3 regions of the Fulvimarina uroteuthidis genome follow, and region 3 is predicted to be linked to each of the others. Evidence: predicted binding sites of a transcription regulator. Region 3 holds the regulator's gene; each other region holds the start of a gene.
The links. Region 3 encodes LexA, which represses DNA repair genes until DNA is damaged. Its sites were predicted from a motif close to TGTTCNNNNTGTGTTCNG; they were not measured.

Region 1 (9,870 bases), on a different contig from region 3:
ATCGATGACCTTGTCGAGATGTTCGAGCCCCTCGATCCGGTCGTGCTCGGCCGGCACGTCGCGGCCGTTGGCGATGCGGCGCGAGGCGGCCTTGAACAGGGTCTCGATCAGGAAGGTGGACTTGCCGCCGCCGGACACGCCGGTGACGCAGGAAAACAGGCCGACCGGGATCTCGGCGGACAGGTTCTTCAGATTGTTGCCACGCGCGCCGACGACCTTGACCGCCTTGCCCTTCCTGGCCTTGCGGCGCGTCTGCGGCACCGGCACGCCGAGATCGCCGGAAAGGTAGCGCCCGGTGAGCGAATCCGGATTGCCCATCACCTCCTCGGGCGTGCCCGAGGCGATGACGTGGCCTCCGTGCACGCCGGCCGCCGGTCCGATGTCCACGACATGGTCGGCCTCGCGGATCGCATCCTCGTCATGCTCGACGACGATCACCGTATTGCCGATGTCGCGCAGATGCTTGAGCGTGACGAGCAGGCGCTCGTTGTCGCGCTGGTGCAGGCCGATGGACGGCTCGTCCAGGACATAGAGAACGCCGGTCAGCCCGGAGCCGATCTGCGAGGCGAGCCGGATGCGCTGGCTCTCGCCGCCCGACAGGGTGCCCGACGAGCGCGACAGCGTCAGATAGTCGAGCCCGACATCGTTGAGAAAGCGCAGCCGGTCGCGGATTTCCTTGAGGATGCGCACCGCGATCTCGTTCTGCTTCTCGTTGAGATGGGCGGGAAGGTTCTCGAACCAGTCGGCGGCGTTGCGGATCGACAGTTCGCTGACCTCGGCGATATGCCGGCCGGAAATCTTGACCGCCAGCGCCTCGGGCTTCAGCCGGTGGCCGTTGCAGGCCGGGCAGGGGGTGGCCGACATGAAGCGCTCGATCTCCTCGCGCATGAAGGTCGAATCGGTTTCGCGCCAGCGCCGCGCCAGATTGGTGACGACGCCTTCGAAGGTCTTCGTGGTGGAATAAGCGCGCAGCCCGTCCTTGAAGCGGAACTCGATCTTGTTCTTGCCGGTGCCGTTGAGGATCGCGTCCCGCGCCGTGTCCGACAGGTCCGACCACCTGTCGGTCTGCTTGAAGCCGTAATGCTGGCCGAGGCCGTCCAGCGTCTGGCCGTAATAGGGCGACGTGGACTTCGCCCACGGGGCGATCGCCCCGCTTTTCAGCGTGACGTTTTCGTTCGGCACCACGAGCTTTGGGTCCACCGCCTGCTGCGAGCCGAGACCGTCGCATTTGGGGCATGCCCCGAACGGATTGTTGAAGGAGAACAGGCGCGGCTCGATCTCCGGGATCGTGAAGCCGGAGACCGGGCAGGCGAACTTTTCCGAAAACAGCAGCCGCTCGTGGGTCTCGTTCTTGTTCCGGTTCGCGCCGGCGCTGGCCAGCCGTTCGTTCGGCAGGGGCAGGTCCGCGAATTCGGCGACCGCCAGCCCGTCGGCAAGGCCGAGCGAGGTCTCGATCGAATCGGCGAGGCGCGATTTCATGTCCTCGCGCACCACCACGCGATCGACCACCACATCGATGTCGTGCTTGTACTTCTTGTCGAGCGCCGGAACGTCGGCGATCTCGTAATATTCCCCGTCCACCTTGACGCGCTGGAAACCCTTTTTCTGAAGCTCGGCCAGTTCCTTGCGATATTCGCCCTTTCGGCCGCGGATCATCGGGGCGAGGAGATAAAGCCGCGTGCCTTCCTCGAGCGCCAGCACCCGGTCGACCATCTGGCTGACCGTCTGGCTTTCGATCGGCAGGCCGGTCGCAGGGGAATAGGGAATGCCGACACGCGCGAAGAGGAGGCGCATATAATCGTAGATCTCGGTGACGGTCGCCACCGTCGAGCGCGGGTTCTTCGAGGTGGTCTTCTGCTCGATCGAGATCGCCGGAGACAGGCCTTCGATCAGGTCGACGTCCGGCTTCTGCATCATCTCGAGAAACTGGCGCGCATAGGCCGAAAGGCTCTCGACATAGCGTCGCTGGCCCTCGGCATAAATCGTGTCGAATGCGAGCGATGATTTGCCGGAGCCCGAAAGGCCGGTCATGACGATCAGCTTGTCGCGGGGAATATCGAGATCGACATTCTTCAGATTGTGCTCGCGCGCGCCGCGGATGGAGATCGTCTTCAGTTCGGCCATGAGGAGCGGTACCGGTCTTTTCGGAATTGTCTGGATCGACGCCTATCTATGGCGAGCACCAGGCAGTTTAAAGCGCGGATTGACTCAAAGAAAGAGTTTGTTCTAACTTTGTTCCGGTCGCGACGATGCGGCCTGGCGGGCGGTACCGGTTGTTTTCTGTTGAGGGCGGCCACGTTGCCCTTTCGCCCCGACGCCTGCGCCGTTAGGCTTGCGCGCATTCATTGTATGGAGTTTTTCGATGGCAGGCAGCGTCAACAAGGTCATTCTCGTCGGCAATCTCGGGGCCGATCCGGAGATGCGGCGCACCCAGGACGGCAAGCCGATCGCCAATTTCTCTCTCGCCACCTCCGAGAGCTGGCGCGATCGCACCTCGGGCGAGCGGCGCGAGAAGACGGAATGGCACCGGGTCGTCTGCTTCAACGAAGGCCTGAACAAGATCATCGAGCAATATGTGAAGAAGGGCTCGAAGGTCTATCTCGAGGGCCAGCTTCAGACCCGCAAATGGCAGGACAAGGACGGCCAGGAGAAATATTCGACCGAGGTCGTGTTGCAGGGCTTCAACTGCTCGCTGACCATGCTCGACGGGCGTGGCGATGGCGCTGGCGGTGGCGGCGGTGATTACGGCGGCGGCGGCGGTTCGCGTGGCGGTTCGTCCGGCGGCGGTTCACGCGGCGGCGGCGATTATGGCGGTGGCGGTGGCGGCTATGGTGGCGGCTCCTCCGGCGGCGGCGGTTCGCGCGATTTCGACGACGAAATCCCGTTCTGAGCGTTCGGATCGCCGGGTTCGCCCGGATCGGGTAGAGCGGCTGATCGCCTCGGCTGGATCGGTCGAGGCGCCTGCGCAGCATCGCCGGATCGGTGTTCTCGCCGATGAAACCCGAAGGCCGGCGACGTCGTCATGGCGACAGCGCCGGCTTTTTCTACTGTGTTGGCGGCGCCTGGCACGGCCCGCAGCTCCGCGCCCGGTCGCGAAGTTCGCTAAGTCAGCGAGCGTCCTGTCGGATCGGTCCCGAACGGCCGCACCCGAGGGGCTTCGAGGCGATGTCGAGCCAGGCGAGAAGATGACCTCCCGCCCGATCAGAGGGTGTTGAACGTTCCGCCGTTCTCGAGGAACAGGGCTGCGATGCCGTCGGCGACGAACTGGACGGCCAGCGCGGCCAGGATGACGCCCAGCACCCGCGAGATGACGGCCCGGCCGGTCGCGCCCAGAATGGCGTCGAGCCGGTGCGCCACCGCAAGGCAGGCGAAGGTCACGAGGAGCGTCAGCGCGATCACGCCGACCATGCTCGCCTGGCCGATGGCGCTCGGCAATTTGCCCGACAACAGGATCACCGCGGCGATCGCGCCCGGCCCCGCGATCAGCGGAATCGCCAGGGGAAAGGCGGCGACGTCGGTGTCCTCGTCGGGATCGTCGTCCTTGTCCGCGACCATTTTCGAGGCGCTGCGTCCCTTGCGCTCGGCACGCTTCTCGAACACCAGCTCGAACCCGATGACGAAGAGAAACAGGCCGCCGGCGATGCGGAACGCGCCCAGCGAGATGCCGAGGGCATTGAGGATCGCAAGGCCGAGAAGCGCGAACACCGTGAGGATCACGAAGGCGATCAGGCAACCCTTCCAGGCCATCGCGATGCGGGCTTTCCTGCCGACCCCCGGCGTCAGCGCGAGATAGAGCGGAATGAGCCCGAGCGGATCGACGATCACGAAGAGCGTGACGAAGCCGTTGAGAAGCAGGTCGATCATCGCGCAAACCCGAGTGGCAGAAGCCTTCCTGAAAACACGGACGGGTGGCGGAGGCAAGCGTCGCAGTTCCACCCGGGCGATCGAGGCGCGCGGCGTTCGCGATAAAGCGTTGGATTTCAAGGCAAGCCGTGCCGGACAGGGGCCCGGAATTTGCGCTGATGCGACCCTTTAGGCTATAGCGGGCGTACGATTTCGCATCAATTCAGGACCCATCCTTGGCTGACGACAACGACGACTTGACGCCTCCACCAGCACCGATCGGGGGACCGCCGGACGGTCCCGGCATCGGCACCGTGTCCATCATCGACGAGATGCAGCGAAGCTACCTCGATTACGCCATGAGCGTGATCGTCAGCCGCGCGCTGCCGGACGTGCGCGACGGGCTGAAGCCGGTGCACCGGCGCATTCTCTATGCCATGCACGAGATGGGCCTCACCTCGAACAAGTCCTACCGCAAGTCGGCCGGTGTCGTCGGCGAGGTGATGGGCAAGTTCCACCCGCACGGCGATTCGGCGATCTACGACGCGCTCGTGCGCATGGCGCAACACTGGTCGCTGCGCGCGCCCCTTATCGAGGGCCAGGGCAATTACGGCTCGATCGATGGCGATCCGCCGGCCGCCATGCGCTATACCGAGTGTAAGCTGGAGAAGATCTCCGACGCGCTGCTTGCCGATATCGACAAGGAAACCGTCAACTTCCAGGAGAACTATGACGGCCGCGAGATGGAGCCGGTGGTTCTGCCGTCCGGCTTCCCGAACCTCCTCGTCAACGGCTCCGGCGGCATCGCCGTCGGCATGGCGACGAACATTCCGCCGCACAATCTCGGCGAGGTCATCGACGGCTGCATCGCGCTGATCGACAATCCGCAGATCACGCTCACCGAGATGATGGAGCATATTCCGGGCCCCGACTTTCCGACCGGCGCGATCCTGCTCGGCAAGGCCGGCATCATGTCGGCCTATTCCACGGGGCGCGGCTCGCTTCTGATGCGCGGCAAGGTCCATTTCGAGACGATCCGCGGCGAGCGCGAGGCGATCATCGTCACCGAAGTTCCCTATCAGGTGAACAAGGCGACCATGATCGAGAAGATGGCCGAGCTCGTGCGCGACAAGCGCATCGAGGGCATTTCCGATATTCGCGACGAGTCCGATCGCGACGGCTACCGGGTCGTGGTCGAACTGAAGCGCGATGCGACCGCCGACGTCGTTCTCAACCAGCTCTACCGGTTCACGCCGCTGCAGACCTCGTTCGGCGCCAACATCGTCGCGCTGAACGGCGGCAAGCCGGAACAGCTGACACTGATGGACATGCTGTCGGCCTTCGTCTCGTTCCGCGAAGAGGTGATCAACCGGCGCACCAAATATCTTCTGCGCAAGGCGCGCGAGCGCGCCCACGTGCTCGTCGGTCTTGCCATCGCCGTCGCCAACATCGACGAGGTGATCAAGCTCATCCGCGCCGCGCCCGATCCGGCGACGGCCCGCGAGCAACTGATGACGCGCGAGTGGGAGGCGAAGGACGTCGCGCCGCTGGTGCGGCTCATCGACGATCCGCGCCACCGCATTTCGGAGGCCGGCACCTACCGCCTGTCGGAGGCCCAGTCCCGCGCGATCCTCGATCTTCGCCTGCAGCGCCTGACGGCGCTCGGGCGCGACGAGATCGGCGACGAGCTCGAGAAGATCGGCACCGAGATCAAGGACTATCTCGATATCCTGTCGTCGCGCGAGCGCGTCATGCAGATCATCAAGGACGAGATGTCGGCGATTCGCGACGAGTTCGCGACGCCGCGCCGCACCGAACTGTCCGAAGGGGCCGCCGATCTCGACGACGAGGACCTGATCCCGCGCGAGGACATGGTCGTCACCGTCAGCCATGGCGGCTACATCAAGCGGGTTCCGCTCAGCGTCTATCGCTCCCAGCGCCGCGGCGGCAAGGGCCGCTCGGGCATGAGCCTGAAGAACGACGAGGATTCGGTGACCCGCCTGTTCGTGGCCAACACCCACACGCCGGTCCTGTTCTTCACCTCCCGCGGCATCGTCTACAAGGAGAAGGTCTGGCGGCTTCCGCTGACCACACCCCAGGGACGGGGCAAGGCCCTCGTCAACATGCTGCCGCTCGACAAGAACGAGCGCATCACCTCGATCCTGCCGCTGCCGAGCGAGGAGGAGGCGGCCGAGCGCACGAACGTCATGTTCGCGACGACGCGCGGCACCGTACGCCGCAACAAGCTCAGCGACTTCACCCAGGTGAACCGCAACGGCAAGATCGCCATGAAGCTCGATGAGGAGGGCGACGAGATCCTGGCCGTCGCGACCTGCTCGGAGGATGACGACGTTCTCCTCACCGCCTCGTCCGGCCAGTGCATCCGCTTTCCGACCACGGATGTCCGCGTTTTCGCCGGGCGCAACTCGGTGGGCGTGCGCGGCATCTCGCTCGGCGAAGGCGAGACGGTCGTTTCGATGGCGATCCTGCGCCACGTGGACGCCACCGCCGAAGAGCGCTCGACCTATCTGAAGATGCGCCGCGCGGTCGCCGGCAGCACGGACGAGGACGAGATCACGGTCGACGAGGAAGGGGTCGACGCGGATGCCTCGATCGATACGCAGCGCTACGCGTTCCTGAGCGAGGCCGAGGAGATGATCCTCACCGTCTCCGAATTCGGTTACGGGAAGCGGTCCTCGTCCTACGAGTTCCGTACCTCGGGCCGCGGCGGCAAGGGCATCCGCGCCACCGATACGAACCGGCTGGACAAGCTCGGACAGCTCGTCGCGGGCTTCCCCGTGGCGGCGGAAGACCAGCTGCTTCTCGTCACCGATCGGGGCCAGGTCATCCGCGTTCCGATCGACGGCATCGGCATGAAGGGTCGCGCGACTGGCGGCGTCACGATCTTCAAGACGGCCGATGGCGAGCGGGTCGTCTCGGTCGAGCGCATTCCCGATCAGGGCACGGACGAGGCGGGGGAGGCGGACGCCGACACCACCGCCGGAGACCTTGCCGATTCCGATCCGATGGACGGAAAGGCTCCGATCGACGACGGCGTGGGCGACGCATCGCCTGAAACGCCGACGGACGATGACATGCCGGACGGAACGCCGTCGGACGACGTCTGACGCCGTCGCCCGTCACCCACGAAAAAGCCGCCGCTCCCGGGATAGGGGAGCGGCGGCCTATGTGTCGTGACAAGTCGTACCGCCCGGCTCTGCCAGAGGTCGGACGATATGATTATAAAGGCTTAGCGGCGGTGGTCCCGCGCTTTGACCTTGATGCTCTTGCGATCCTGCTCATTGCTGACGCTCATGAGGGTCGCGGCGGTCAGGGGGATGATCATGGCGAGAGATAGAACGGCGATCAGCATATGAAGTCTCTCCTCGTTATCCTGCTTGAAATACGCTTCGAACCGAGGATTGGTTCCCACCGACCATGATGGGGGTCCGCGACCCGTGCTCTTGACGCTTCACCCTAGAGATAGGAACGGCATTTGTCTTTTGCCGAATTATGACGAATTGTCTCGGTTCTTGATCGCGCAAACGTTCGGGTCCTCCAGATGATCACCGCCTTCTTCCCCGGCTCCTTCGACCCCGTTACCCGCGGTCACCTGTCGATTCTCGGGCAAGCCCTCGCGGCATTCGACCGCGTCGTCATCGGGATCGGCGTCCATGCGGCCAAGCAGCCGATGTTTTCGTTCGACGAACGCGTCCGCCTCATCCGCGAAAGCGTGGAATCCGAAGGGCTGCGTGCGCCGGTCGATATCGTCGCCTTCGACGGGCTGGTCGTCGATGCGGCGGCGAAGGCCGGCGCCCGCGTGCTCGTGCGGGGTCTTCGGGACGGCTCGGATCTCGACTACGAGATGCAGATGGCCGGCATGAACGGGGCGATGCGACCGGAGATCGTGACCGTCTTTCTGCCGGCCTCGCCGAAGACCCGGCCCATTACCGCCACATTGGTTCGTCAGATCGCAAGGATGGGCGGGGATGTCTCGCCATTCGTTCCCGAACCGGTTCTGGCTGCCCTCGCAAGGATTTGAGGGCGACGCGCCGTGTTCGATGGTCAGCGTAGAAAAGGTTTCCCATGAAGTTTCTAGCCACTCTCGGTATCGTCGCCGGACTTTCCCTCGCGGCCGTCGCGCCGGGCCTTGCCCAGGACGGCGAGGCCGCGGACCGTCTCAACATCGAGACGAACAAGGGGTCGATCGTCGTTCAGTTGCGTCCCGATCTTGCTCCCAAGCATGTCGAGCAGATCAAGACGCTCGCCGGGGAAGGTGCCTACGACAATGTCGTGTTCCACCGGGTGATCGACGGTTTCATGGCCCAGACCGGCGATGTCGAGTTCGGCAAGAAGGGCGCGGACACCTCGGGCGCCGGCATGGGCGGCTCCGACAAGCCGGACCTCGAAGCCGAGTTCAGTGAGGACGAGACCTTCGATCGCGGCACGGTCGGCATGGCCCGCAGCCAGGATCCCAATTCGGCCAATTCGCAGTTCTTCATCATGCTTGCCGATGGCGATTTCCTCGATGGCCAGTACACGATCGTCGGCGACGTCGTCGAAGGCATGGATGTCGTCGACCAGATCAAGAAAGGCGACGCTCGCCAGAACGGCTCGGTCGAGGACCCGGACGTGATGACGAAGGTGACGGTGGGCGGGTCCGAGGGCTGACAGGCACGGCTCGTCGCGCCGCGGGGTTGCACCGGCACCGGTTTTGACACAGTTAGGACGCCATGACACGGCGGTTCGGGCAACCTCCCGGACCGCCTTTTTGATCGACCACGACAGGATGGAGGCGGAACCGGTTTTCCGCGCCTGTCGTCCCGATCGACGAAGACGAAAGAGAGACTGACAATGGCTGACGAAAATTCCGAGAACATCCTGATCCTCGAGACCACCAAGGGCCGGGTCGTGATCAAGCTGCGCCCCGATCTGGCGCCCAATCATGTCGAGCGCATCAAGGAGCTCGCCCGCGAGAACTTCTATGACGGCGTCGTCTTCCATCGCGTGATCGACGGCTTCATGGCCCAGACGGGCGATCCGACGGGCACCGGCGCGGGCGGCTCGGACAAGCCGGACCTCGTCGCCGAGTTCTCGGCCGAACCGCACAAGCGCGGCACCGTCTCGGCTGCCCGCACGGCCGCGCCGAATTCGGCGAACTCGCAGTTCTTCATCTGCTTCGAAGACGCCCCATGGCTCAACAAGCAATATTCCGTCTTCGGCGAAGTCATCGAGGGCATGGACAATGTCGACAAGATCAAGAAGGGCGAGCCCGTCAGGGATCCCGACTCGATCACGACCATGCGCGTCAAGAGCGACGTCGACGCGGCCTGAGCCGATCGTCGCGGCATCATGAGGGTCGACCTATTCGACTTCGAGCTGCCGCCGGAGCGCATCGCGCTCCGGCCGGCATCCCCGCGCGAGAGCGCGCGGCTTCTGGGCGTATCCGGTAACGGACTGGCCGATCGCCGGATCGCCGATCTGCCAGGCCTGCTGAGCCCCGGCGACGTTCTCGTCTTCAACGATACCAAGGTCATTCCGGCGCAGCTGTTCGGCGCGCGCGAGCGCACCGGCGCGCGCGAGGGCGAAGGCATCGCGCAGATCGAGGCGACCTTGCACATGCGCCTGTCGCCGTCGAGCTGGGCCGCCTTCGTGCGCCCGGCAAAGCGCGTGAGGACCGGCGACACGATCCGGTTCGCCTCGGCCGCCGGCGAGACCCTGACGGGCGAGGTGACGGCGCGCGGCGATGCCGGGGAGGCGACGTTGACCTTCGCGCAGTCCGGCCCCGATCTCGACGCCGCCATCGCATCGGTCGGCCATGTCCCGCTGCCGCCCTATATCGCGGCCAAGCGCGGCGACGACGCGCAGGACCGGGCCGACTACCAGACGATCTATGCAAAGGACCCCGGCGCGGTCGCCGCACCCACGGCGGGGCTGCACTTCACCGACGATCTCATGCGTAAGATCCGGGCGCGGGGCGTCGGAATGGAATTCCTCACCCTTCACGTCGGCGCGGGCACCTTCCTG
Region 2 (9,870 bases), on a different contig from region 3:
GAACATGCCGATGGCGAGCGCCCCGATGCCGAACGCGTCCGTGCCGTCGATCGCGACCACGTCGTCCATCACGTCGATCCCTTCGAGGCCGACCGGCGGCACCGCGTTGACGTCGGCCGCCACGAGGAGCCTGGACGCCTTCTTCATCTGGTCGTGGGCCAGCACCTGCACGCCGGCCTTGGCCGCCGACAGGATGACCTCGACGTCCGAGACGATGGCGGTGTTCTTGTCGTCGGACGATCCGTCGACCGCTTCCACATCGACGCCGAACCGTTCCTTCATCTCGTCGGCGCGCTTCTGCACGCGCTCGACGCCCGAATAGCCGACGATCCTGACCTTGGCGCCCTCGGACGCCGCGATCACCGCCGCGCAATAGCCGACGACGCCGGTCGCGCCGAAGACGGCGATCGTCGTGTCCTTGAGTGCGACGCCCTTCTTGTCCTTCAGCGCCTTCTCGACCTTGGCGACCATCGCGGCGGCCGTCGTGAAGGAGCCGGCGGGATCGGCCATGATGTTGCAGGTGAAGGGCGGAACGAGCGCGGCCTTCGCCTTCTCGATCATGTCGAGGGCGAGCACCGCATCGTCACCGCCGAAGAAGATCGCGGATGCCTGGCCGTGATCGGGCGGACGCGAGAAGATCACGTCCTGAACGAGGTCGCTCACTTCGGAGATGTCGACCATCTCGTAAGGGGTCACCGAATCATAGCCGGCATCGAGCGCCTGGTTCACGTCGAAGGGGCTCACATGCTTGTGCGGCGTGAGCATGTGGAGAATGTTCTTAGGCATATGCGTTTCCCGTTCGCTTCTTTTTCGTCTTCGGCGCCCTGAGTTCCGGACCTGTCTAGCATCGATGGACACGATTGGCGAAGGACCCGAACGGGTAGAAATGTCCAACCGGCCGGCGCTAAAGGCGCGATCCGGCTCCAGCGAGCACCCGCACGTGCCGGCCGGCACCCGTCCCGCGTTCGATCCGCGCGCCCTCGTTACGGCCCTTCGCGATGCGGACCGCCAGCCCGTCGAGCGCGCCGTCCGCCGTCGCCCGCTCGACGATCCGCCGGGCGCTCGCCTCGCTCGGCGCAAAGGCGAAGCCGGTCGGCCCCCACGAACTCTGGCCGATGCCATGCCCGCCGTGGGCCTTCACGGCGTCCATCGCCCTTGCGACCCGCCGGCTGGTGAAGACGCCGCCCTGCGCCGGCGCGAAGTGCGAGCCGACGATCGCCTGGATCCGGGCAAGACCATGCCCGAAGGTCTTGATGTCGCGTTCCACGAGCCCGGGCAGGACCTGCATCAGTGTCAGCGCAGAGACCTCGCCCGCCGCGTCCCTCGGAAACGCCGGCAGGCTGGCGAACGCGTCGAGCTCGGCCTCGCCATGAATGCCGGCAAGATCGGTCTCGAAGACGAGAATCACGCGCCAGTCGTCCGGAAAATCAAACCGGGCGACGAGGGGGGGAGGCGTATCCTCCTCGCCCTTGCCGCCGTCGACGGCGAGGCCGCCGCGCGTGACGAAGGCGGCACCGAGCCCGGAACGCTGGCCGCGCCCGAGAATCGCCGAATCACCCTCCACGTCGAGCGGCCGGCCTTCGAGGGTCCGCAACGCGCAGCTGAGGGCGAGGGCGAGCTGCGTGCCGGAGCCGAGGCCCGAATGGGATGGGATCACCGTCTCGATCTCGACGCGGTAGCCCTCGCCGAGGCCGAGATGGGCCATCAGGCTCTCGAGATAGGATCTCGCACGCGCAGCCTCGGGGCCCTCGACGCTGGTTTCGCGATGACGCGCGATCGAAAGCGAGGTCGCCGGCCCGTCGATCGCAAGGCCGATGCCGCCGAAGCGTCGGCCGAAATTGGCGCCCGGATCGAGAAATCCGAGGTGAAGGCGGGCCGGCGCAGAAATGTGGACGGCGTCCTCTTTCACATTCGATCCTGTCGTCATCGCGCTTTCCGCCTATTATTGAGTACAGAATCGATCGGACAAGGGAGAGACCGATGGCTGCCAAGACCTACTCCGACGCAGAAGTCGAAGAACGCCTGAAAAAGGAACTGCCCTCCTGGCGTCTGGAGGAGGGCTGGATTCGCCGGACCTACAAGACCCATGGCTGGAAGGGAACGCTGATGGTGATCAACGCCGTCGGCCATCTGGCCGAGGCCGCGTTCCACCATCCCGACATCACGGCGTCTTACGCCTGGGTCGAGGTGCGCCTGATGAACCATGCCGCCAAGGGCATCACCGATTCCGATTTCGCGCTGGCCAAGATGATCGAGCAGGTCGTCATGTGGCAGCCCGGCAAGGAGGACGGCCCCCTGTCCGGCGTGCCGGACGATGCGCGGTTCGCCTACATCAACTATGAGAAATCGTCCTGATTTCGAAGACGAATATCGGGGACGCCACGGTCGCGGCGGGTTGCCGGATCGTGGCGACGTGATATCTCCTGAACCGGGCACAGAAAGTGATGAACACGTGACGACTGCATGGATCGAAGGCCGACCGGTCTCGACCGGCGAGGCCATTCGCGAGGCCGTGACGCTCCTGTCGGAATGCCGGCTTCCTCTCGTGACCGGTGCCCTCGACGATATGTCCGCCCTGCGCGAGGCCGCACGGCTCGCAGGTCTCGCAAGGGGTGTCCTCGATCATCAGGGGCTGGCGCCTGCGGTTCCGCTGATCGAGGCGCTGCGCGACAATGGCATCATCCGCATCGCGCCCGCCGAACTGCGCCGCCGGGCCGACCGCGTTCTCGTGATCGGCCGCGACGCCTTCGCCGCGGAGCCCGCACTGTTCGAACAGATCTTCAGTGTCGATCCCGATCTGGGTGCCGGTGCCAAAGGGGGGCTGCGCGAGATCGTGCTGCTCGGGCCGGATGGGCCGGGCCGCTTTGCGGCGGCCAGGGGCAGCGTCCGGACGGTCCCATGCGGGATCGGCGATCTCGGCGATGCCGTCGGCATTCTCCGCGCGGCCCTTGCCGGACGCCCGTTCGGGAACGGCCCGTTCGAGGAGGGCGCCGCCCGCGCGCTGGCCGGCTGGTTGCAGCATGCCGGCTTTGCCGCGATCGTCTTCGACGCCGGCGAACTCGACGCCATCGCGATCGAGATGGTCGCCGGTCTCGTCTCGGATCTCAACGCGGGCACACGGGCGTCGGCTTTGCCGCTCCTGTCCGGTGGCGCCTTGGGCGCTGCGGAAGGTGCCCTGTGGACGACGGGGTTTCCCTTGCGCACCGCGTTCGGACGGGGCGGTCCGGCGCACGACATGGTTCTGAACGACGGTGCCCGGCTCGTGAGCGCGGGCGAAGCCGATTGCCGCGTTCTGGTGACCCACGGCGAGGCGGCGGGCGGCGATCAGGCGCCCGACCGATCCGGCGTGCCGACCATTCTCCTTTCCTCCGCCGAAACCCCGAACGGCGCGGGTGCGCGGATCGCCTTCCATGTCGGCCGGCCCGGCATCGACCATGCGAGCGTCGTTCACGAGCCGCGCTTCGGCAGCTTCGTGACGCGCCAGGCCGAGCATTCCGGCATGGCGGTGAACGCTGCCGACATTCTGTCCGCGATCGCCGATCTTCTCGGCGAACGTTCTTCTTCAAACGACGAGGCCCGCGCATGACCGTGACGCGGGTTAGAAAGGCAGAACCATGCTGAAGCGCCTGAAAGGCGGCCATGTGGTCGATCCGGCGAACGGCATCGACGAGATCCGCGATCTCTTCATCGAGGACGGCAGGATCGTCGCCGCACCCGCCGAGCCCGATTCGGCGGACGAAACCGTCGATTGCAGCGGCATGATCGTGATGGCCGGTGCCATCGACATCCATTCGCATATCGCCGGTGGGCACGTGAACACGGCCCGTTTGCTCCTGCCCGAATGGCACCGCGCCTTTTCCGCGCGGCCCGGCGAGACGGCGCTGTCGAAGATCGGCTGGACGACCGACGAGACCGGCTGCCGCTACGCCGAAATGGGCTTCACCACCGTGGTCGAGCCGGCCATGGGGCCGCAATCCGCGCTCCACGCCCATCTCGAGCTTGCCGACATTCCGATCATCGACAAGGCGACGCTCGTCGTTCTCGGCAATGACGATCTTCTGATGTCGATGATCCGCGACGGCGAAAGCGACGAGGCGATCGCCGATTACGTCGCCTGGACGGTCGACGCTTCCAAGGCGCTCGGCGTCAAATGCATCAATGCGGGCGGTTCGGCGGCGTTCAAGGAGAATGTCCGCTCCTACGCCTTCGATTCCGTCGTGCCCGATTACGGGGTCTCGTCCAGGCAGATCGTGAAGACCCTGCAGAAGGCCGTCGGCGATCTCGGCATCCCCCATCCGCTGCACGTCCATTGCAACAATCTCGGTGTGCCGGGCAAATCCGCCGAGGCCGCCGAGGCGACCATCAAGGCAGCCGAGGGCTCGCCTCTCCACCTCGCCCACATCCAGTTCTACGGCTACGGCACGGAAGGCAGGCGCGCCTTTTCCTCCAGGGGCCAGGAGCTGGCCGCGCTGGTCAACCGGAACAAGGAGGTGACGGTCGATATCGGCCAGGTCATGTTCGGCCAGACCGTGACGATCTCGTCCGACGAGATGCGCCAGTTCGCGGGCCGCGCCCAGGCAAGCCCGGGCAAGTCCATTGTCATGGACGGCGAGGCCAATGGCGGCGGCGTCGTGCCGATGGACTACAAGGAGAAGAGCTTCTTCAATGCGGTGCAATGGGCGATCGGGCTCGAACTGTTCCTGCTCATCGAGGATCCGAGCCGCGTCTTCTTCACCACCGACCATCCGAACGGCGCCCCGTTCACGACCTATCCGGACATCTTCGCGCTCCTGATGGATCGGGACGTGCGCGCCCGGTGGATCGAAGCCCTGCCGAAGGGCGTGTCCCGGTGGACGAGCCTTGCGGAGATCGATCGCGAATATACGTTGAACGAGATCGCCACCATGACGCGTGCGGCGCCCGCAAGGCTTCTGGGCACAAGCGATCGCGGCCATCTCGGCGTCGGCGCGACGGCGGACGTCTCGGTCTACAGATCCGGCGACGACAAGGCGAAGATGTTCGCCGCGGCCGCCTACCTCTTCAAGGACGGCGTGAAGGTGGTCGAGAACGGCGTCGTCGTCGCCAAGCCCTACGGCCGGGCGCTGACGCTCAAGACCCAGTCCGACGCGAAGATGAACGCCCGCCTCGACACCTATTTCGACGATGCCTACGGGCTGAAGTCGAGCTGGTTCAGGGTCGAGGGACAGGCATTGCGCCGAGAAACGCCGTTCCGGGAGGTCCCATGCCTTTGATCGAACTTGCCGCGACCATCAATGGCGTGCGCATCGACGACGATTTCGCGGAAGCCTTTCCGATGCACGGTACGGCGATCCAGATCACCGCGGCGACGGAAGAATGGGCGGTGGAATCGGCGCGCAAGATGACCGGTTTCGCGACCTCCGTCATCGCCTGCGGCTGCGAAGGCGGCATCGATCATGTGGTGCCGGCGTCGCGCACGCGCGACGGGCGCCCGGGCGTGCGCGTCCTCCTGTTCGCCATGGACAGGAAGAGCCTGGCCGGGCAGCTCGGCACGCGGCTCGGTCAGTGCGTCCTGACCGCGCCCTCGACGGCTTGCTATGCCGACTTTTGCTCGGACAAGGAAATCGAGCTCGGTTCGGCGATCCGCTATTTCGCCGACGGGTTTCAGGTGTCGAAGAAGTTCGGCGACAGGCATTACTGGCGGATGCCGGTGATGGAAGGCGAATTCGTCTGCGAGGCGATGACCGGCTATACCGACGAAGGCGTGGGCGGCGGCAATCTCCTGATCATGGCCGCCAATGCCGCGAACGCGTTGAAGGCGTCGGAAGCCGCCGCCGAGGCGATGCGCGCCATCGAGGACGTGATCCTGCCGTTTCCGGGCGGGATCGTGCGTTCGGGCTCCAAGCTCGGCGGAAAATATCCCGGCATGATGGCGTCCTCCAACGATGCATACTGCCCGACCCTGAAGGGCGCGACCCAGTCGAAGCTCGACGACGATATCGGCTCCGTGCTCGAGATCGTGATCGACGGCCTGTCCGCGAAGGCCGTGTCCGAGGCCATGGCCGCCGGCATCAAGGCGATCTGCGATCTGGGACCCGACGAAGGCGCGTTGCGCATCGGTGCCGGCAATTACGGCGGCGGGCTCGGGCCGCACCATTTCCGGTTGAAGGAGCTTCTGCCATGAGCGCGCTGACCTTTCGGCTGAAGGGCGAACCGGACCAGCGGATCGACTGCTCGTCGCTCGTGCCCGACCATCTCGCCAAGCGTTCGACGGCCGATATTGAGAAGCTGCCGGTCGGCACGACGAGGCGCGGCCTGAGGGCTGGGGACCTGTTCGAGATTTCCGGCGACGACGCATCCGACATCCGGTTCGAAGGCGGTTCGGCGCGTCTCGACCGGATCGGCGAGTCGATGTCCGGCGGTTCGATCCGCGTCTCGGGCGATGCGGGCTTCCGGGCCGGCCGCCTCATGCGCGGCGGACAGCTCATGGTCGAAGGCTCCGTGGGGGATCTCTGCGGCTCCGGCCTTCAAGGGGGGCGCATCCGCGTGAAAGGCGATTGCGGCGCGCGCCTCGGCGGGCCGGATGCCGGCGAAATGAAAGGGATGGGCAACGGCGTCATCCGCGTGTCCGGCAATGCGGGCGAGCGGGCCGGCGACAGGATGCGGCGCGGCGTGATCCTCATCGACGGCGACTGCGCCAAGGACGCCGCAAGCCGCATGATCGCCGGTACGATGATCGTCGGCGGCCGGACGCATGGCGCGCCGGGCCGCCTGATGAAGCGCGGCAGCCTGTTTCTGATGGGCGGCGCCGAGCGCTTCACCGCGACCTTCATCGACGCGGGCGTTCACGATTTGCTGATACTGACCCTCATGGCCAGGGAACTGGAGGCGACCATCGGCGACATCCCGTTCGACGGCGCTCCGATGCGCAAGATCAGCGGCGACACCGCGGTTCTGGGGCTCGGCGAGATCTATCTGCCGGCCTGACCGTGTCCGTCGTCCGGTGGCCGGACCGACCACGGATCCGTACGGACGGCACGCCGGATCTCCTTCGGTCGATGAAACCATCGGGATGGCGGGGTCGTAGCTGCATGCGCACCCGGATGGGACGGGACGCGGACGCCGCAGGGCTTCCTCAGGGGAAACCTGCGGCGTCATGACCCTTCTTCGAAGGGTTGCGATCACGACGTGCCGCGAAGCATGATCGCCTCCGGGCACCTCGTGCGGCACGGCGTTTCGCGATCTTTCGCCGGACCGGTTCGTTCTTGAAAGGAACGTGAGGCAATGATGGTCGATCTGATCCTGACAATCTGCATGGTTACCAATCCGGACTCGTGCCGGGAGGAACGGCTGACCTATCAGGCGCGCAACTCGCTTGCCCAGTGCGTCATGCTTTCGACGCCCTACGTTGCTCAGTGGGCCGGCAATCACCCGAACTGGAAGGTGAAGAGCTGGAAGTGCGGCTGGCCGGACGAGCGCAAGCAGAAGATCTGACTCCTCGTCGGGTGGTCGGGCGCGATCGGGTTCGCCACTTGCGGGCGGATCGGTTCGTGGCCGCGTTTTCCCCTGTGACATTCGGGCGCTGGCCGGAACGGATCGGGAACGCTATACTGTCCAGATGGCCAAGCTTTCCCTCAGAGACAAACTCGCGATCCTTTCCGATGCCGCGAAATACGATGCCTCCTGCGCGTCTTCGGGAGCGGAGAAGCGGACGTCCGCGAAAACCGGAGGGATCGGCTCGACCGAAGGCTCGGGGATCTGCCATGCCTATGCACCGGACGGGCGCTGCATTTCGCTCCTGAAGATCCTGATGACGAATTTCTGCATCTACGACTGCGTCTATTGCGTCAATCGGTCCTCGTCGAACGTGCAGCGCGCGCGCTTTTCGGTGCAGGAGGTCGTCGATCTGACGATGAACTTCTACAAGCGCAACTATATCGAAGGCCTGTTCCTCTCGTCCGGCATCGTCAGGAATTCGGACTACACGATGGAGGAGATGGTTCGGATCGCGCGAAAGCTGCGTCTGGAGGAGAATTTCTCCGGCTATATCCATCTGAAGACGATTCCCGATGCCGCCCCGAAGCTGATCGAGGAGGCGGGACTGTTTGCCGACCGGCTGTCGATCAACATCGAACTGCCCACCGATATCGCGCTCGAGCAATTCGCGCCGGAGAAGGATCCGCGCGACATTCGCCGCGCGATGGCGCATCTGCGCGAGAAGATCGACGAGCACAAGGGCGACAGGCGCGATCGGACGAAGCCCGCCAAGTTTTCCGCGGGCGGTCAGTCGACCCAAATGATCGTCGGCGCCGATGGTGCGAACGACGACGCGGTTCTCGGTCGATCGGAAAATCTGTACGGAAACTACCGGCTGAAGCGCGTCTATTATTCCGCGTTCTCGCCGATTCCCGACGCCTCGATCAAGCTGCCCCTGTCCAAGCCGCCCCTCATGCGCGAGCATCGGCTTTATCAGGCCGATTGGCTGATGCGGTTCTACGGGTTCGACCGCGGCGAAATCGTTTCGGGTGGGGAGGCGGGCATGCTCGATCTCGCCATCGATCCGAAGCTTGCCTGGGCGCTGAAGAACCGGGGGCGGTTTCCCGTCGACATCAACCGCGCAGACCGCGAGATGCTCCTGCGCGTGCCGGGGCTCGGAACCCGAGCGGTCAAGCGCATTCTCTCGACCCGACGCTACCGGACCCTGCGGCTCGACGACATCGGCAAGCTTTGCCAGTCGATCGACAAGGTTCGGCCCTTCATCATGGCGCTCGACTGGTCGCCGGGCCGTCTCACCGACGGCGACGGTCTGCGCGAGCGCTTTCTGCCGAAGGCCAAGAAGCGGACCGAACAGCTGGAACTCTTCTGAAACGCTCGGACGAAAGCGCGGGCATAGGCCTGCTTGCGATCGATCGGCCGGCGTGGAACAAGCAGCCATGAACTCTGAACTTGCAGGCCGTCTGACCGACAGCGGCCACGAACTCGATGTCCGCGTCTATTTCGAGGACACGGATTTTTCCGGCGTCGTCTATCATGCCCGCTATCTCCACTTCCTGGAGCGCGGACGCTCTGATTTCCTGCGGCTGAAGGGCATCGGCCATCGCGAACTGCTGGACGGCGCGTTCGGCGAGCCAATGTCGTTTGCCGTGCGCAGGATGGAGATCGAGTTCCTGCGCCCGGCCCGCGTCGATGACGTGCTTCTCGTCGAAACCCGCACGCGACAGATCGGCGGTGCGCGGGTTCTTCTGGACCAGACGATCTCACGCAGCGGCGAGACGCTCATCGAGGCGAACGTCAAGATCGCCGTCATTTCGCCGGCCGGAAAGCCGATGCGCATGCCCAAGGACGTGCTTGCCGTCCTCAAGCCCGAGTTCGATTGACCCCCGGGGGGCAGGGCAAACGGGTTCGGCTTGGGAGAAGGGCGCGCGACATTCGTCCGCAGCGCCCTCGATCGAACCGGACGCTGCCGGATCATAAAAAATGTTAAGAAAATTTATAATGCGTCTTCAACGGCTTGCTTGAAATCGCACGCGGATCGGCGCCGGACCACTAAATTTCAGGATACCGGCCGATTCGCCGTGGGGTTAATGATTAATCACAAGTTAAAGCGGCGGGGGCCGAGGGGATTTTGAGACCATGATCGTGATCGTAGACAACCGCGAACTCGTCACAGACGGCTACCAGTCTCTGTTTGCACGCGAAGGCGTGTCCGCAGCTGGATTTTCCGCCGAGGAGTTTCAGGGCTGGATCGAAACCGCGCCGGAAGCCGACCTGTCCGCCGTGGAAGGCTTTCTCCTGGGCGACTTCGATGATCGCGCCTTGTCGACCCGCACGATCCGCAGCCGCTCCAAGGCGCCGATGATCGCGCTTTCGGAAAGCCGCAACCTCGACAGC
Region 3 (9,870 bases):
ACCGTTCGCTGACGGTAGGGCTCGCGACCTGCGAGATCTCACCGCACGATCGGGCGTGACGTACATACTGTCCTATCCGCTTTCGGAACGGTCCGCCGTTCGAATGTTGGTCTGGGCGGGATGCATGGCGTCGGTCGTCCCTCATCGAAGGGATATCCCCCATGAACCCATCCACGCTCCGCGCCTCGCGGCGTCGGCCGCCGCAAACATCTTCCGCACGGTGTACGGAGAACGTCCGCGCTCTCGACGTCCCTGCCGACACCAGCGAAGTCGAACCCTGTCTCGATCAGTCCGTGCGTTGGGACGCCCCCCGATCGCAAGGATACCGTCGCATCTGAGGATATCGCATCCGGTTCACACCGTTCGAACAGGGCGTCGGCACCTGCGGACCTGCCGCGCTCCTATCCCTGCCGCCTCGATCCCGACGCCATCGCAGCCGACCTTGAGCCGTTCGTCGAGAAGGCAGTCGCTCAGGTCGCTGCCGCCGTACCGAGCCCGGACGCGATCCTCGGTCGCTACATCGCGGTCGCGGCCCTCATCCGCTCGGTCTCGTTCCATGAGGGCAAGCTGCTTGAGGACGCGATGATCGCGATCGGAGCGGCGAACCCCGATCTCGTCGTCCTCGGCAGCAGCGTCCGGCTTCCGGTAACGGCGGCCGCCCTTGAAGCGGTTGCGCATAACAGATCGGGGGCGCTCGTCGGATTGTCCTTCGATGCCGACGCGAAGGCGAAGTCGACCTATACGCCGGACCTCGTCACCGTGAACCGGCGCTATCGTTCCGCCCTCGTCATCGACGTGAAGCGCTCGCTCGCCTCCTATCTCGACACTCACCGTCTGAGCGAAATTAGAACCCGCATGCTGGCGGCCTCCCTGACGGTACGCCCAACCGACCTCGAGATCGGCCTCCATCTCGCGGACATCGTCCGTTGTCCCTGCGCGCCGCGCGGCGAATGCGATGTCCTCGAGATAGGTGTTCATGCGCTCGATCTCGGCGCGGAAGATCTGTTCGAGCTGATCCTTCGTCGTCATGGCGGCAGTCGGTCTCACGGTCAGGTCGGCAAGGAGCGTGTTCAGACGCTGCGCCATGTAGATCGCCTTGCGATGATCGGACAACCGCAGGGAGAAGGACAAGCGCGCCTGCCGAGGCATGCGCCTGAAGCGCACGGGCACGCGAGCACGCCAACAAAACGTGTGCCCACGCCGTTCGAGAGTGGGAATGTCATGCCGCCGAGCCACCGACCGGGTTCCTTCGTCCGAGAGCCCGGACGGACGACAATGGCCATCACCTCTGGACTACAGGTTTGGCCCAAGTGCGAGAACGATAAGCTGACGGATTCTCAATCAAGAGAGAAAAAGATTACAATGATTTGGAGAGTGCTGGCTGGGGAACCTGGATTCGAACCAGGACTAACGGAGTCAGAGTCCGTGGGTCTACCGTTAACCTATTCCCCAATGGCCCGTTGTCGGGCAGGGTCGATATATCGGTTCGGCGCAGGATTGGAAACCCTTTGTCGGGAAAAAAATCGACATGCCGGTTCCGGCGGCCGATGCGCCGGGTGTCGCGGCGCGCTTTCGCGCTGGCCTTTGCGAGGCGGTCGCCTATCCTTCGGGTCATGGACGACCACGCGGACACAGGCCTGCTCGAAGGCGCGGAGGATGGGCTTTGCCGCTGCCGGTGGGCGGGGCAGGATCCGCTCTACCGGCAATATCACGACAAGGAGTGGGGGCGCCCCGTGGGATGCGACCGGCGGCTTTTCGAGAAGCTTTGCCTCGAAGGCTTTCAGGCCGGCCTGTCCTGGATCACGATCCTGAGGAAGCGCGACGCGTTTCGCGAGGTCTTTCACGGGTTCGAGATCGAACGGGTCGCGGCGATGGGCGAAAGCGATGTGGACCGGCTTGTCGCCGATGCCCGGATCATCCGCCATCGCGGCAAGATCGAAGCCGTGATCGGCAATGCCAAGGCGACGGCGGCGGTGATCGAGGCGGAGGGCTCGCTGGCCTCGTTCCTGTGGGCGCACGAGCCTGCGGCCACCGAACGGCCAGACCAGGTGACGCCCGAATGGATACGCGCCAACCCCGTCACGCCCGCCTCCCGGCGGCTGTCGGCGGCGCTTCGCAAGGCCGGCTTCCGCTTCGTCGGACCCACGACATGCTATGCCTTCATGCAGTCCATGGGCTTCGTCAACGATCATTATCCCCGATGCCATGTGCGCGAGGCCTGCGAACGGGACCGTGCGGCGTTCGTGCGTCCCTAGAACAGCGGCCCGAAAATCGGGATCGATTGTCGGAAAGCCCGATGTTCGAACGCCAACGGATAGCGGGCGCATCCCGCGTCCGACCAAACGCCGATGCTCGAAGGTTCGCTCGCAGTGCCTTCGTCGCCGCTTCCGGATCGGCGCAAATCGTGTCGCAAAAGGACCGGAACGACCGGCTCCATCCGCCGGCCTCGAAGACCGGATCGCGGGGACGGACGGCGGCGGTCCGGCGCCCCCGACCCCATGCCATACGGACGGGGCAGCGGTACGGGCGCGTGCGAGCCCTTTTAAAAAGGCACCGGCGGGGTCATGGTCGACCTCCCCGGCGCTTGCAGCCGGCGAGGCCCTGTCGTTCGAGCCCGCGTCAGCTCGCTTCGTCTGCCGGCGTCAGCTTGATCAACCGGCCGCCATTGCCGTCCTCGAGCACCCAGATCGCGCCGTCCGGGCCCTGTTCGACCTCGCGAACGCGCTTGTCCCACGAGAAGCGCTCCGCTTCGCTGGCGGACTCGCCCTCGATGTCGACATGGACCAGCGCACGGCCCGAGAGCGCGCCGAGAAACGCGTCGCCCTGCCAGTCGGCGAAGGTCTCGCCGTCATAGATGATCAACCCGGCCGGCGAAATCGATGGCACCCAGGAGACCTTGGGAGCGGCGAAGCCGTCTTCCGACGGGTCGTGATCGGGGATCGAAACGCCGGAATAGTTGACGCCGTTCGAGGCTTCCGGCCAGCCATAGTTTGATCCGGGCGTGACGAGGTTCAACTCGTCGCCGCCGCGCGGCCCCATCTCGGTTTCCCACAATCGGTTCTCGCCGTCGAAGGCGATGCCCAGCAGATTGCGGTTGCCGACCGTCCAGAACTGCTTGGCAAGGTCGCCCTGGTCCTGAAACGGGTTGTCTGCGGGGACCGAGCCGTCGAGGTTGAGACGGACGATCTTGCCGAGGTTCTTGTCCATGTCCTGGGCGGGCGTCTGCTTCTGGCGATCGCCCGAGGTGATGAACATGAAGCCTTCCTGATCGGACCCTTCCGGCCCGAACGCGATGCGGTGCGAATAGTGCCCGTTGCCGGGAACGTGTGGCTCCTGCTCCCAGATCTTGGTGACGTCCGTCAGCTTCGGCGTGCCTCCGGAGGTGTCGAGCACGGCCCGTGCGACAGCGGCACCGAACGTCGCCCCGTCGTCGAGGCTTTCGGCATAAGAGAGGTAGATGGCGTTCGACTGCTCGAAGTCGGGGCTGACCACCACGTCTCCGAAGCCGCCCTGCCCCCCATAGGCGACGTCGAACATGCCCTCGACGGCGGTCTTGGTGCCGTCCGGCGAGACGTGCTGCAGCGTGCCGGCCTTTTCCGTCACCAGCATCGATCCGTCCGGCAGGAACGTCATGGCCCAGGGTTCTTCGAAGTCGGCCAGCGGGGTCGCGGTCAGTGCGGTGCCCTCGCTGCCGTCGATCGAAAAGCTTTCCTGCGCAAGCGCCGGAGAGGCCAGGAGCACGCCGGAGGCGAGAAGGGAACCGAGGGCGGAAAGGCGGCGCGTGCGCGAGCGGGTCGAGGCGGTCTGGATCATGCTTCGTCTCCTGTCGGATTGAGGTCGCGTTTCCTTCCAGATAGGGACGCTGGACACGAATATCCGCCTTTACGAAGATTTTGCCGCAGGTCCGCAACCCGGGCGAGGTGCCCCGGGGCGTTGCCGACTCGAAGGGGACAGGGATGTTTCCCGATTCGTTCGCTCCTTCCACTTGCAGAACACAATAAGAACAGATACCGTTGTTCAGGTTTTGTTTTGGAGGCTCCGATCCGTATGCTGACGCGCAAGCAGCACGAACTTCTGTCCTTTATCGATCGGCGTTTGACCGAGACCGGGGTGCCGCCCTCGTTCGACGAGATGAAGGACGCGTTGGACCTCAAGTCGAAATCGGGCATTCATCGCCTGATCACGGCGCTGGAGGAGCGCGGGTTCATCCGCCGCCTCCCCAACCGCGCACGCGCGCTCGAAGTGTTGAAGCTGCCCGAGGCGATGCGCCGGACCGAGGCCCAGACCCCGCCGCCGCGCGGGTTCAAGCCGAGCGTGATCGAAGGCTCCAAGGGGGCTCGCACCCGGCCGGACGAGGCGGGAGGCGGCCGTGCGCCCGGCGCCAATATCTCGATCCCGGTGATGGGCCGGATCGCCGCCGGCGTGCCGATTTCCGCAATCCAGCACAACACCCATTCGATTTCCGTTCCGCCCGACATGTTGCGGGGCGGCGAGCATTACGCGCTAGAGGTCAAGGGCGACTCGATGATCGAGGCCGGCATCCTCGACGGCGACACGGTCGTCATCCGGCGCGGCGATACGGCGAACCAGGGCGAGATCGTCGTCGCGCTGGTGGACGAGGAAGAGGCGACCCTCAAGCGGTTTCGCAAGAAGGGCGATACGATCGCGCTCGAAGCGGCCAATCCCGCCTACGAGACGCGGATCTTCGGGTCGGACCGGGTTCAGGTCCAGGGCAAGCTGGTGGGCCTCATCCGCCGTTACTGAGGGATCGACCGCCCGCCCGTTTCGGCCGCGGCCGGGCCGGTGGAGGACGTTGACCTGTCGCGATCCGGCGTGCCGGACGGCGCCAAGGGCGGGTTCGCGTCCAACGCGTCCGATCGCTGCGCAACGGAAGATGTCGTTGCCGCCGCCGGCAGCGTCGGGACGGGGCCTTTGCCGCCGGACGACGCGTCGCGGATCGGCGGCGCCGCATGCGCGCCCGCGTCCGGCGCGTCCGGCCTAGGCGCAAGGGGCGGGTCCCTCGGCGCCGGATTCTTCCAATATTCCGGCCAGGCAGCAAGGCGGTGCCGGTTCCACGGCGCCGGGTCTTCCGGGATCGAACGCTCGATCAGGATGTCGCCGGAGGCGCGGTCGCGGCGGATGGCGAGCGAACCGGTGCGTCTCAGGGTCCTGAAGGTCACGAGATGGGCGCCCGACCGGCAGCGCGTCTGGCGTGCGGCCCGCGCGACGATGGCGATGTCCGCCGCGTCGCACGCTTGGCCGAGAAGCCGGTAGTCGGTGGTATAGGCGATCTCGATGCCGCTGCCGGTCGAAAAGCGACAGAGCTGCGACGCGCAGTCGTCCAGGCCTTGCAGGCTGCCCCGTTCCACACCGCCGGCAAGAAAGGCGCGGTCCCATTGATCCGCGACGAAGCCGTTGGGCCGCTTTGCGGAATAAAGAATGTCCCCGTCTTCGAGGACCGCGAACGTCTTGCCGTCCTCGAAGATCAGGACATCGGGCCGTTCCAACGGTATTGCGGCGAACGCAAAGCCCAGCCCGGCGATCGGAACCGCTCCCCATCGCAGCCGTCCGACCGGGACGCAGAAGACGAGAAGCGCGAGCGTCATGGCGATGAGCGCCAGCGGCGAGACGATGCCGGTCGGCTGGTCCGGCAGCCATTGGCTGAGGCGGACCGCGACCCCTATCAGAACGTCGAGCCCGAACCCCATGACGGCAAGCGCCGGGGAATCGAGGCCGAAGGGCATCAACACCACGCCGATCAGCGCCATCGGCATGATGAGAAGCGCGAACAGAGGCATGACGGCGACGTTCGCGACGAGGCCGAACGGGGCGAAACGCTGAAAATGGTAGATCGAATAAGGGGCCGTCGCGAGCCCGGCGATCAGTGCGGTGGCCGCCGTTCCGGCAATGTAGATCAGAACCGACCGGGCGATGCCGCCCGAGGGCGGCTCGGTGCGCCCGCGGGTGCGCCACCGCATGTGCTTGTGGCGCGTGTAGGCGCCGAAAACGCCGACGAGCCCGATGGTCGCGGCGAAGCTCATCTGGAAGCTGGCGGTCAGCACGGCGTGCGGACTGAGCGCGAGGATGACGATGGCGGCGATCGAGACGTTGCGCATCGTGATGGCCGGACGGTCGGCGAGAACCGCGAGCAGCATGACGAGAAGCATGAGATAGGCCCGCTCGGTCGCAACGCTCGATCCCGACACGACGAAATAGAAGGATGCGACGAGGATCGCGCCGACGGCCGCCCATTTCTTGATCGGCCAGACGAGGGCGAGGGGACCGAACAGGGCCAGCCCCCGGCGGATCGACATCATGGCAAAGCCGGCGACGAGCGCGACGTGGAGCCCGGAAATCGCCAGAATGTGGGCAAGCCCCGTGGCGCGCAGGGCTTCCGTCGTGGCTTCGTCGATTCCCTCACGCTGCCCGGTGACGAGGGCGGCGGCGACGGCGCCCGGCTGGCCTGGAATCATCGTGCGAATGCGGTCGGTCATCGCGCCGCGCAACCCGGCGATGCCCGTCCGGGCCCGGTCGATAAGGCCTTGCCGCGCTTCGGCCATATCCTGACCGGTGTTTGGCCGCGGCGAGCCGAGTGCGAAACCGTAGGCGCCGAGACCGTCGAAATAGGGGGCGAACGCGAAATCGTACGCGCCGGGAAAGGCCGGCCCGGCAGGGGGACGCAACCGGACGAGCCCCTCGTAGCGATCGCCGGGCGCCATGATCGCGTGCCCGGCGCGAACCACGATGCGGGCGCGCTGCGGCGGCCGCGAAAGCGCGGGGCGCAAGGTCTTCTCGATGTCGACGAGATAGCGCGAGCGGCCCTTTTCGTCGATCTCGTGACTGGCGATCCGTCCCACGACGAAGACGGTCGCCTCGCCGGAAAACACCGTCGTGCCGGTTCTCCAGATTTCGGCGTGGGAGAGTGCCATGCCGGCCAGGAGGCCCGCCAGGACACGCATCGCCGCCGTGCCGCCCATTCTGCCCGACAGGTGCCGGATCGCCATGAGAAGCCCGAGCAAAAGCGCGGTCAGCGCCAGCACGCCCCGGGAGGCGCCGAGGCCATGGACGGCGGTCGCTCCGGCCGCCATCGCGATCGCGACCATATGGAAGTCCGTTCGGTAGGCACGCTCGGTGCGCCATTCGGCGGCGAGCCAGGTTCCGATCCCCGAAAAACCGACGACCGGGGGGCGGCGGGCGAACCGCGCGAGAAACGCCGCCGCCCCGCCCATGCGATCGCGCACGAACCGGATCGGCCCGGCGGAGCGGCCCGTCTCGGGCAGGGTCTGCGGATCACGCACGCGGCAAGGGTCCGTTTCTTGTCACCACCGTCCGCTATGCTACACACGCCTTCGACAAAGCGGAACGATCTTCCGTGTAAATTGCACCTCTCGATGAATGGAGCATCCATGACGGACGGCGTCGTTACCCGTTTTGCGCCCTCGCCAACCGGCTTTCTGCACATTGGCGGCGCCCGCACCGCCCTGTTCAACTGGCTCTACGCGCGCGCCAAGGGCGGGCGGATGCTGCTGCGCATCGAGGACACCGACCGCGAGCGTTCGACCCCCGAGGCGGTCACGGCGATCATCGAGGGGCTGAAATGGATGGGGCTCGAGGCCGACGGGGACCCGGTCTCGCAGTTCGAGAGCGCAGGCCGCCACCGGGCGGTCGCCGAGGAGCTGCTGGCCAGGGGACAGGCCTACAAGTGCTATGCCACCCAGGACGAACTCGCGCAGATGCGCGAGACGGCCCGCGCCGAAAAGCGGCCGCCGCGTTATGACGGGCGCTGGCGCGACCGCGATCCGTCGGAAGCGCCGGCCGGCGTCGATCCGGTCATCCGCCTGCGCGCGCCGCTCGACGGAGAAACCATCGTCGACGACGAGGTCCAGGGCCGAATCACCTTCAACAACAAGGAGCTCGACGATTTCGTCCTGCTGCGCTCGGACGGCTCGCCCACCTATATGCTCGCAGTGGTCGTGGACGATCACGATATGGGCGTCACCCACATCATTCGCGGGGACGACCATCTGACGAACGGGGCCCGCCAGACCCTCATCTACAAGGCGATGGGCTGGGACGTGCCGGTGATGGCGCACATTCCGCTGATCCACGGCCCGGACGGCGCCAAGCTCTCCAAGCGCCACGGCGCGCTCGGCATCGAGGCTTACCGCGCCATGGGCTATCTGCCGGTGGCGCTGCGCAACTATCTCGTTCGGCTCGGCTGGAGCCATGGCGACGAGGAGATCATCTCCACGCAGGACATGATCGCCTGGTTCGACGTCGGCGACATCAACAAGGGCGCGGCGCGTTTCGACTTCAAGAAGCTGGAAGCCGTCAATGGATGGTGGATCCGCCAGTCGGACGACGAAACCCTGACCGATGCCCTGATGGGCGAACGCGACGCACTGCCGAACGGCGGCATTCTGAAGACGCGGAGCGACGCCGAGACGCGCGCCATGCTGCTCGCCGCCATGCCGGGCCTGAAGGAGCGCGCCAAGACCCTCGTCGAGCTCGCCGACAGCGCGACCTATCTTTTCGCCGCCCGTCCCCTGCCGATCGAGGACAAGGCCGAGGCGATCCTCGCCGACGGCGGGCGCGAGACCATCGCCGGGCTCACGCCGCGTCTCGAGGCCGTGTCCGAATGGGCCGTCGAACCGCTCGAGGCGGCCGTGCGTGCCTATGCGGAGGAGAAGGACATGAAGCTCGGCAAGGCGGCCCAGCCCCTGCGGGCCGCCCTGACCGGCCGCACGACCTCTCCCGGCGTCTTCGACGTCCTGGCGGTGCTCGGCCGCGACGAGTCGCTCGCCCGGCTGAAGGACCAGGCGGCGGGCTGACCCGCAGGCCTTGCAGGCTTCTCGCCTTCGATGAAACATACTGCACTGCAACGGCGCCAACTTGTTCCGTTGGTTCGGATGAAGTAGGCAATGCCTGAGACAACTTGTGCGCTGCGAAAGATCGACGGATCTTGCCAAAGTAGCCGCGAACGGAAGGGGAAATGCATGACGGACCAGTCCGCCAAATTCACGCTCGGTTCGGAAAACGCCGAACTTCCGGTCCGCTCGGGAACGATCGGCCCCGAAGTCGTCGACGTCACACAGCTTTACAAGGATACCGGTCTCTTCACGTTCGATCCGGGCTTTTCCTCGACCGCATCGTGCGAATCGAAGATCACCTATATCGACGGCGACGAGGGCATCCTGCTCCATCGCGGCTATTCGATCGAGGAACTGGCCGAGAAGGGCGATTTCCTCGAGACCTGCTACCTGCTGCTGTACGGCGAGCTGCCGACGACGCGTGAGAAGGAGGATTTCGTCTACCGCGTGACGCGCCACACCATGGTGCACGAGCAGATGAGCCGGTTCTACACGGGCTTCCGCCGCGACGCCCATCCGATGGCGGTGATGGTGGCCTCGGTCGGCGCGCTCTCGGCCTTCTATCACGATTCGACCGATATCGCCGATCCGCACCAGCGCATGATCGCCTCGCTGCGCATGATCGCGAAGATGCCGACGATCGCGGCGATGGCCTACAAGTACCATATCGGCCAGCCCTTCGTGTATCCGCGCAACGATCTCGATTACGCGGAAAATTTCCTGCACATGTGCTTCGCGGTGCCGTGCGAGCCCTACGAGATCAACCCGGTTCTCTCGCGCGCGATGGACCGCATCTTCACGCTCCACGCCGATCACGAGCAGAACGCCTCGACCTCGACGGTGCGTCTCGCCGGCTCCTCGGGTGCCAACCCGTTCGCCTGCATCGCCGCCGGCGTCGCCTGCCTCTGGGGGCCGGCCCATGGCGGGGCGAACGAGGCGGCGCTCAACATGCTGATGGAAATCGGCACGAAGGATCGCATTCCCGAATTCATCGAGCGGG

Region 1: a site for LexA is predicted at 2,223-2,240, ahead of uvrA (excinuclease ABC subunit UvrA). Genes of this name have one in related genera too.
Region 2: a site for LexA is predicted at 7,567-7,584, ahead of U0C82_RS02865 (putative DNA modification/repair radical SAM protein). Genes of this name have one in related genera too.

What each region holds. Positions count from the first base shown of each region.
Region 1 is NZ_JAXLPB010000004.1:136,915-146,784, reverse strand. Features, by position in the region: gene uvrA (excinuclease ABC subunit UvrA) at 1-2,124, opposite strand, end outside; gene U0C82_RS12900 (single-stranded DNA-binding protein) at 2,363-2,890, shown strand; gene U0C82_RS12895 (MarC family protein) at 3,202-3,864, opposite strand; gene gyrA (DNA gyrase subunit A) at 4,176-6,971, shown strand; gene U0C82_RS12885 (hypothetical protein) at 7,094-7,216, opposite strand; gene coaD (pantetheine-phosphate adenylyltransferase) at 7,406-7,885, shown strand; gene U0C82_RS12875 (peptidylprolyl isomerase) at 7,930-8,514, shown strand; gene U0C82_RS12870 (peptidylprolyl isomerase) at 8,698-9,177, shown strand; gene queA (tRNA preQ1(34) S-adenosylmethionine ribosyltransferase-isomerase QueA) at 9,196-9,870, shown strand, end outside.
Region 2 is NZ_JAXLPB010000001.1:626,158-636,027, reverse strand. Features, by position in the region: gene U0C82_RS02905 (methylene-tetrahydromethanopterin dehydrogenase N-terminal domain-containing protein) at 1-786, opposite strand, end outside; gene U0C82_RS02900 (beta-ribofuranosylaminobenzene 5'-phosphate synthase family protein) at 905-1,927, opposite strand; gene U0C82_RS02895 (4a-hydroxytetrahydrobiopterin dehydratase) at 1,981-2,355, shown strand; gene U0C82_RS02890 (hypothetical protein) at 2,453-3,586, shown strand; gene U0C82_RS02885 (formylmethanofuran dehydrogenase subunit A) at 3,615-5,252, shown strand; gene fhcD (formylmethanofuran--tetrahydromethanopterin N-formyltransferase) at 5,243-6,163, shown strand; gene U0C82_RS02875 (formylmethanofuran dehydrogenase subunit C) at 6,160-6,966, shown strand; gene U0C82_RS02870 (hypothetical protein) at 7,264-7,473, shown strand; gene U0C82_RS02865 (putative DNA modification/repair radical SAM protein) at 7,598-8,845, shown strand; gene ybgC (tol-pal system-associated acyl-CoA thioesterase) at 8,913-9,356, shown strand; partial or broken gene U0C82_RS02855 (DNA-binding response regulator) at 9,613-9,870, shown strand, end outside.
Region 3 is NZ_JAXLPB010000002.1:265,545-275,414, forward strand. Features, by position in the region: gene U0C82_RS06250 (DUF6538 domain-containing protein) at 355-1,236, opposite strand; tRNA gene U0C82_RS06255 (tRNA-Gln) at 1,379-1,452, opposite strand; gene U0C82_RS06260 (DNA-3-methyladenine glycosylase I) at 1,614-2,255, shown strand; gene U0C82_RS06265 (PQQ-dependent sugar dehydrogenase) at 2,620-3,813, opposite strand; gene lexA (transcriptional repressor LexA) at 4,048-4,764, shown strand; gene U0C82_RS06275 (ComEC/Rec2 family competence protein) at 4,758-7,298, opposite strand; gene gltX (glutamate--tRNA ligase) at 7,407-8,831, shown strand; gene gltA (citrate synthase) at 8,997-9,870, shown strand, end outside.